2 regions of the Actinoplanes sp. NPDC049548 genome follow, and region 1 is predicted to be linked to the other one. Evidence: riboswitches for the same ligand, from Rfam matches in the RefSeq annotation. Region 1 holds a riboswitch; the other holds the start of a gene.
What was found. Region 1 has a riboswitch for cyclic di-AMP ahead of AB0J80_RS18875 (NlpC/P60 family protein). Riboswitches for the same ligand answer to the same signal wherever they lie in the genome.
Positions count from the first base shown of each region.

Region 2: it holds a riboswitch for cyclic di-AMP, as region 1 does, so the genes downstream of both, AB0J80_RS24585 (C40 family peptidase) here and AB0J80_RS18875 (NlpC/P60 family protein) in region 1, are expected to answer to the same signal.

Region 1 covers NZ_JBFAPM010000008.1:308,930-312,730, forward strand. Annotated here, with positions in the region: gene AB0J80_RS18870 (sigma-70 family RNA polymerase sigma factor) at 1-961, shown strand, start outside; gene AB0J80_RS18875 (NlpC/P60 family protein) at 1,038-1,967, opposite strand; cyclic di-AMP (ydaO/yuaA leader) riboswitch at 2,010-2,138, opposite strand; gene AB0J80_RS18880 (DUF3817 domain-containing protein) at 2,359-2,688, opposite strand; gene AB0J80_RS18885 (hypothetical protein) at 2,702-3,130, opposite strand; gene AB0J80_RS18890 (DUF6158 family protein) at 3,210-3,455, shown strand; gene AB0J80_RS18895 (DUF1360 domain-containing protein) at 3,471-3,801, shown strand, end outside.
Region 2 covers NZ_JBFAPM010000013.1:75,850-79,650, forward strand. Annotated here, with positions in the region: gene AB0J80_RS24570 (cytochrome ubiquinol oxidase subunit I) at 1-597, opposite strand, end outside; gene AB0J80_RS24575 (BlaI/MecI/CopY family transcriptional regulator) at 674-1,042, shown strand; gene AB0J80_RS24580 (M56 family metallopeptidase) at 1,039-1,959, shown strand; cyclic di-AMP (ydaO/yuaA leader) riboswitch at 2,095-2,229, shown strand; gene AB0J80_RS24585 (C40 family peptidase) at 2,244-3,233, shown strand; gene AB0J80_RS24590 (aminoglycoside phosphotransferase family protein) at 3,310-3,801, shown strand, end outside.

The DNA.
Region 1 (3,801 bases):
TGAGGGGACCGTGGGCAACGTGGAGAAGAACACCGTGATGCGGACGGACGAAGTCGCCGAGGAGCGCGACCTCGTCGGCGTCTACCTGCACGAGATCTCCCGCACGCCGCTTCTGGACGCCGCCAGGGAGGTCGACCTCTCCAAGGCAATCGAGGCCGGCCTCTATGCCGAGCACCTGCTCGAGAGCGGTGACGTCCGTCGCGGCGTGAGCCGGGAGGAGCTGGAGCGGCTGGTCGTCGAGGGCGAGCGGGCCAAGGACCTGTTCATCCGCGCGAACCTCCGCCTGGTCGTCTCGATCGCACGCCGGTACGTGCGGTCGGGCATGCCGATGCTCGACCTGATCCAGGAGGGCAACACCGGCCTGGTCCGCGCCGTCGAGAAGTTCGACTACGAGCGCGGCTACAAGTTCTCGACGTACGCGACGTGGTGGATCCGCCAGGCGATCAGCCGGGCGATCGCGCAGCAGGAGCGCACCGTGCGCCTGCCCGTGCACCTCGTCGAGGACGTCAACCGGATGCGCAACGTCACCCGCCAGCTCGTCCGCGAGCTCGGCGCCGACCCGGAGCCCGAGCAGATCGCCGCGGCGCTGGGTGTGACGGTGGAGCGCGTCAGCGAGCTGACCCGCTGGGCCCAGGACACCGTGTCGCTGGACACCCCGGTCGGCGACGACGGCGACACCAACCTCGGTGACCTGGTCGCCGACAGCGACGCCCCGTCGCCCGAGGAGATCGTGCTGACCGCCCTGGAGCGCCAGCGCATCGAGGGCCTGCTCAACCACCTCGACGACCGTTCCGCCGGCATCATGCGCGCCCGGTACGGCCTCGAGGACGGTCGCGAGCACTCGCTGACCGAGGTGGCGTCGCGGTTCTCGCTCTCCCGCGAGCGCATCCGCCAGCTCGAGATCCAGGCCCTGGGCCGGCTGCGTGAGCTGGCCCGCGCCGAAGGCCTCCAGGCCGCGTAGCTCTCCATCCCCCGTAACGCCGAAGGCCGGTGCCCCTCGCGGGACACCGGCCTTCTGACGTGTGGGGACGGCGCGATCAGGTCACGCGGCCGTAGCCGTACGGGGTCATGATGTCGATGGTTCGGTGTTTCACCGGCTCGCCCGCGCGGGAGGCGTCGATGATCTTCCCGCCGCCGACGTACAGGGCGACGTGCCCGAGGCTGCGGTAGAACACGAGGTCGCCGGGCTGGAGCTGGGAGCGGCTGATCCGCCGGGTGGCGCTGTACTGTGCCGCGGCGTTGTGCGGCAACGACTTGCCCGCCTGGCTCCAGGCGCGGGAGGTCAGGCCCGAGCAGTCGTACGTGGCCAGACCGTCGGCGCCGTACTCGTACATCTTGCCGACCTGGTCGAACGCGAACCGGACCACGACGCCGGCGTCGCCGGACACCGAGGGGACGGCGCCGGTGTAGCGGGAGCCGGTCTGGGTCGCCCTGCCGAACGCCGCCTTGCGCATGGCGTACAGGTCCTTGAGCTGGCCCTCGATCTTCTTCTTGCGGGCGGCGAGCTCCTTGACCTCGGCGGCCTGCTTGTCCTGCGTCGCCTTCAGCGCGGCCTGCCGCTGGTCGTAGTTCTGCGTCGTGGCCGTGTAGTTGTCGATGTCACGCTGCCGGCTGCGGGACAGCTGCTCGAGGATGGACATGCGGTCCATCAGGTTGCTGCTGCCCTCCAGCACGACGTTCATCGTGCCGACCTTGCCGGTCTTGTACGCCGATGAGGCGATGACGTTCATCTGCGCGCCGGCGACCTTCAGGGCTTCCTTGGCGGGCCCGATAGACGCGGCGAGCTTCTTCTCGTCGTCCTGCGTCTTCTTCAGGCTGATCTTCATCTTGTTGTACGACTCGACGACGTCCTCGAGCTCGTTCGACGCCTTCTCGATCTTCTTGTTGATGTCACCGGTCGACGGCGCCGCGTGCGCGGCCGGCGCGACGGTGCCGGTGATCACGATCGCCAGGGCGGCGACCACCATGGTGCGTAGCCTCGTGCGGGCGTGTGGCAACGGAACGTGGCCTTTCTTCCGCTGGGCCGCCTACCGGGTTAGCTGACGGATTCGGGCGGGAAGAAGGCCCTACCGCTCGCGCGGATTCACCCCAGGTGCTGACTTCGGTGGTTCCCCGGCTCGCCGAGACGGGCAGGGCGGCCCCGGGGGATGGGGACACCGTGTCCGCCGTCGAGGGATTCGGCGGCGTTGGCCGGCGCCACCGTGAGGGTGATGGCTGCGGACCGGACCAACCGCACCAACTTATCGGCGATCGCGATTAATTCAAGAGCCCGAAGAGTGACGTGCGCCAATTACCCCGTAAATGGGGAATGATCCCGATAACGGAACGCACTTTCCTGCGTTCGCTGCGTCACCCTTACTATTTCCGCGCCATCGCGGGCGGGGTGTCCATCGACTGAACGGCCCACTTGCGAGAAACCACCCGCTCCGCCCAGAACGAGAAGAACGGGATGGTGCCGGCCAGCATCACCAGCAGCATCCGGCCCAGCGGCCAGCCGGCCCGGCGGCTGAGGTCGAAGGTGGCCGCGAGGTAGATCATGTAGAGGAAACCGTGCACGGGTCCCACCGCCGCGACCACGGTGTCGTTGTCACCGGCGTACTTCAGCGGCATGCCCACCAGCACGAGCACGATGAGGATCACGCCGACGATCCAGGCGATGATCCGGTAGCGGGTGAGGGCTCCCTGCACGGTCCACGTCCTTCTACTTGGTGCTGCTCTTGCGTCCGGGGTAGTCGCCGGGCCGGGCCCCGGGGTGGGCGTTGAGCCAGGCGAGATAGTCGTTGTAGGCGTCCAGCTCCGGGTCGTCGGCGGTCACCCGCTGCGAGGACACGCGTACGCGCACCGGCCGGCGTACCGTCACGGGCGCAGCCGGGTCGGGCGCCACCGCGGGGGAGTCGCCGGGCTCCTCGGGAGCCGGCCGGCCGGCCCGGAGCTCCTGCTGGACCTCACGCACCCACAGGAAGACCACGAAGAGCGCGAAGACCGGCCACTCGAAGGTGTAGCCCCAGCTCAGCGTGTTGCCGCCGGTGGCGCGGCTGAACTGCCACCAGCCCAGGCCGAGGAAGCCGGCCACGAGCACGAGCGCGACGACGTGGCGCACCAGCCACGCCGGCCTCAACAGCGCTCTCATGGGTCGAGCGTATCCGGCTGGGGTTTGACACCAGGCGGCACGGGCAACCGTTGCGGGAAGCACCGAGAGGGGAGAGATCATGAGCGACCACGAGGTCGACGACCGCGTCGGCACCGAGCAGGGCATCGACCCGGCCGGGCTCGCCGACGAGGACCTGATCCGTGAGCTCGGCAGCCTGCACCGGACCCGGCTGCAGACGCTGCGGCACGGACCCGACGCGGCGCTCGCCAACCACCTGCGCCGCACGGCGGAGCTGGAGACCGAGTACCTCGCCCGGCACCCCGGCCGCGAGGTCGACCCGCACCGGCTCACCCAGGACTTCTGAGAGGAACCCGTACGCATGACCTCCTCGGTACGCGGCCGGTTCGCCCGCCTGCGGCGCCAGTACGCCCCCCACGAACACCGCCCCCTCGAGGGGTACGCGGCGACCATGGGCGCCTTCGGCGTGCTCGCCGGCAGCCTTGCCGTCGTCGCAAAGGCGACGGGGCGCACGGTGCCGGAGCGCCCGGCCGTGGCCGACGTGGTGCTCATCTCGATCGCCACCCACAAGCTCAGCCGGCTGATCGCCAAGGACTCGGTCACCAGCCCGCTGCGGGCGCCCTTCACGCGCTATTCCGAGCCGGGCGGCAGCGCGGAGCTGAACGAGGAGGTCCGCGACGAGGGCAGCCCGA
Region 2 (3,801 bases), on a different contig from region 1:
GAGCAGCAGCGACCCGCCGGCCATCACCGCTCCGGAGAGGGTGTGCGGGAAGGCGGCGAGGTTGACCTTGTTGAGCAGCAGGGCGCCGAAGTCGTCGAGGCGGGCGCGGCCGGTGACGGGGTCCAGCGAGTACGCCACCGGGTTCTGCATGAACGAGTTCGCGGCCAGGATGATGAACGCGGACAGCACGGTGCCGACGGCGACGACCACGATGGTGGCGGCGTGCAGCTTGCGGGGCAGCCGGTCCCAGCCGAAGTACCACAGCGCCAGGAACGTGGCCTCGAGGAAGAAGGCGAGCATGCCCTCGATGGCCAGGGTGGGCCCGAAGACGTCGCCGTAGAAGCGGGCGAAGGCGCTCCAGCCCATGCCGAACTGGAACTCCTGGACCAGGCCGGTGACGACGCCGACCGCGAAGGTGACGATCAGCAGCTTGCCGACGAACTTCGTCAGGTCGCGGTAGCTCTCCCTGCCCGTACGCAGCCAGGCGATCTGCAGGCCGGCGGCGGTGCCCGCGAGGCTGATCGACAGCGGTACGAACAAGTAGTGGTAGATCGTCACGACTGCGAACTGGAGCCGGGTCAGGTCGAGCACGTCCACGTCGGCATCCCCTCTACGACATCTCGTAGTAGATACTACGTCCTGTAGTACGACGCCGTGCAGTAGAGTGGGTCACATGGCCTTGGGGGACCTCGAACGCGAGGTCATGCAGCAGTTGTGGGACGCCGCGGAGCCGTTGACCGTGCGGCAGGTGCACGAGCGGCTCGCCCGCGAGCGCGACCTGGCGTACACGACGGTGATGACCGTGCTGGACCGGCTTGCCAAGAAGGGCGTCGTGACCCAGCAGAAGGCTGACCGGGCCTATCGGTACGCGCCGTCGCAGTCGCGCGAGGAGATGACGGCGGCGCTGATGCTCGACGCGCTCAGCGCCGCCCCGGACGGCGTGCGCGACGCCGCGCTGGCCCAGTTCGTGGGCCGCATCGACCCGTCGGTGCTGGCCGCCGCGATCGAGGCGGCCCGAAGGGAACCGGCCGCCGGATCGTGACCGCCCTGCTGCTCGGCGCGCTCGGCCTGACGCTGTCGCTGGTGGTGCCGGGCGTCCTGGCCGCCGCCGACTGGCCCGGCCGGGCTCCGGCGGCCGCGGTGGCGCTCTGGCAGAGCGTGACCCTGACCGGCATCCTCTGCGCCCTGGGGGTCGTCCTGGCGGGCCCGCAGGAGCTGGTAGCCGCCCGGGGCTCGGACCGGCCGGTCGGTGCGGCGGCCCTGGTCGCGGCGCTGGTGGTGGCGGCCGTGATCATCTTCCGGCTGCTCGTCTCGCTCGTCGGGGTGACCTACCGCTCGCGGACCCGGCGTTCCCGGCACCGCATGCTCGTGGACCTGCTCGACGCCGCGGAGCGCCACGGCGAGCTGCCGGCCGAGGTGCCGCCGGGGCTGCGGGTGCTCGACGGCCCGCTGCCGTTCGCGTACTGCCTGCCGGGCCGCAGCCCACGCGTCGTGCTCAGCGGGGGAGCGCTGCGGGTGCTGGACCGGGCGCAGGTCGCCGCCGTCATCGCGCACGAGCAGGCGCACCTGCGCCACCGCCACGACCTGGTGATGGAGTCGTTCACCGCCTTCTACCGGGCGGTCCCGCGGCCGCTGCGCAGCCGGGCGCCGCTCGATGCGGTGCATCTGCTGCTCGAGATGGTCGCCGACGATGCGGCCCGGCGCCGCTGCGGGGCCGAGCCGTTGCGGACGGCGCTCGCCGTGCTCGGCGACGCGGTCAGCCCTGACCTGCCCGCGGAGGCTGCCGGTGACGCCGAAATGGAGCGGCACCGCCGGCTCGAGCGGCTCACCGGAGCCGACGCACGGTCGTCGATGTGGACGGTGCTGGCGGCACTCATGGCGGTCGGCCTGCTGGTATTACCCACAGTGATCGTCGTGGTGCCCTGGCTGGGCCGGGCACTCCTGGCATGGCCGCTTTAAATCTTCGTTAATGACAAGGAGTGACGACCGTTATGCGGTGAGTCGTCCTGATACCGCCGTGTTCAGTTCGGCGGAGATCGGGAGTACGGTGGTGCCCGGCTCGTCGGTCCCCCCTCGCCCGAGACCGGGCGAACCGGTGAGCCACCGCCTAATCGTGCATCACGAACCGGGGACCCGAGGACCTGGGGTGAAGCCGCGGCATCGACGCGGCCGGGCGCTCTTCCCGTCCGAACCCGACAGCTAACCCGGTCGGCGGCCGAGGGAAGAAAGGACGCTGCACCTTCGTGAAACGGGTTGGGGCGCGACGCGCCGCGATTCTGCGCGGTCTGCTCGGTGTGGTTGCGGCGGTCGGGGTTCTGCTGGTGCCCACCGCGGCTCACGCGACGCCGTCGCCGTCGAGCATCGAGAAGCAGATCGACGAGCAGTGGAACAAGCTCGAGTCGACGATCGAGCAGTACAACGACGTGCACAACCAGCTGATCAAGAACCGTGCACAGCTCAAGAAGATCAACGCCCGGCTGGAGCCGCTCCAGCTGGAGGTGGACCTGGCCATGTCCCATGTGGGTGGCATGGCCGCCGACGCGTACAAGCAGGGCTCGCCCGGCGCGGTGAAAGCCATGATCGTGAGTGGCTCGCCGACCGGCCTGACCGAGAAGCTCTCGTTCCTCGACCAGATCGCCCGGCACCAGCGCCAGGCCGTGGCGGGCGCTGCGGAGCTGCGCGACAAGTACGCGAAGGACAAGGCCGCCCTGGTCACCCTCACCGACGCCGTGGCGATCCGCGACAAGGATCTCGGCGCGCGGAAGAAGGAGATCCAGAAGAAGGTCGATGATCTGCAGAAGATGCGGATCAGGGCGTACGGCGCCGCGGGTGCGAACGACGGCCCGCTGCGCACCGGCCCCTGTCCTGTGGCCTACACCAACGACAAGGGCGGGCGCGCGGCGCAGAAGGCGTGCGACCTGATCGGCAAGCCGTACATCTTCGGCGCGGAAGGGCCGGGCGGCTACGACTGCTCGGGCCTGACGAAGGTGGCGTGGGCCTCCGTGGGAGTGCACCTCGAGCACTTCACCGGCGACCAGATCCATGCGGGCCGGGCGGTCAGCCGCAGCGACATCCAGCCGGGCGACCTGGTCTTCTACGGCAGCCCGGTGCACCACGTGGGCATCTACGTGGGCGGTAACACCATGGTGCACGCGCCCCACACGGGCGACCACGTGCGCATGGCGTCGATCGATCGCAGCGGTGCCATCACGGGGATCCGCCGGCCGGGCTGATCCTCACCACCGGCACGACGCCGACAAGCCGCCACGCCTGCGTGGCGGCTTGTCGCGTTCCGGGATACTGATCTTCGTGCATCCGTCAGCGTTCACCCGTAACGTCACCGGCACCTGGGGCTCCGCTGGGCAGGCCTGGCTGGCCGAGCTCCCCGACCTGATCGCGGCGGTCGCCCACGAGTGGGACCTGACGGTGGACGAGCCGTACCCGCTGAGCTTCAACTGGGTCGCCCCGGTACGCCGGGCCGACGGGACCGCGGCGGTGCTCAAGCTGGGCGTCCCCGGGGCCGGGCACCTGAGCCGCGAGGCCGCCGCCCTCACGTTCTTCGGCGGCGACGGCGCCGTCCGGCTGCTCGGCCGCGACGACGAGCGCGGCGCCCTGCTGCTGGAGCGTGCCGAACCCGGCACCACCCTGCGCAGCCTCGTGCGCCGCGACGACGAGCAGGCCACGGCCGTACTGATCGCCCTGATGCGCCGGCTGCACCGCCCGGCACCCGCGGACCTGCCGGTCGGCGACCTCGCCGCGCGTACCGCCGACTTCGCCGGCCACCTGCGGCGCTACCCCGGC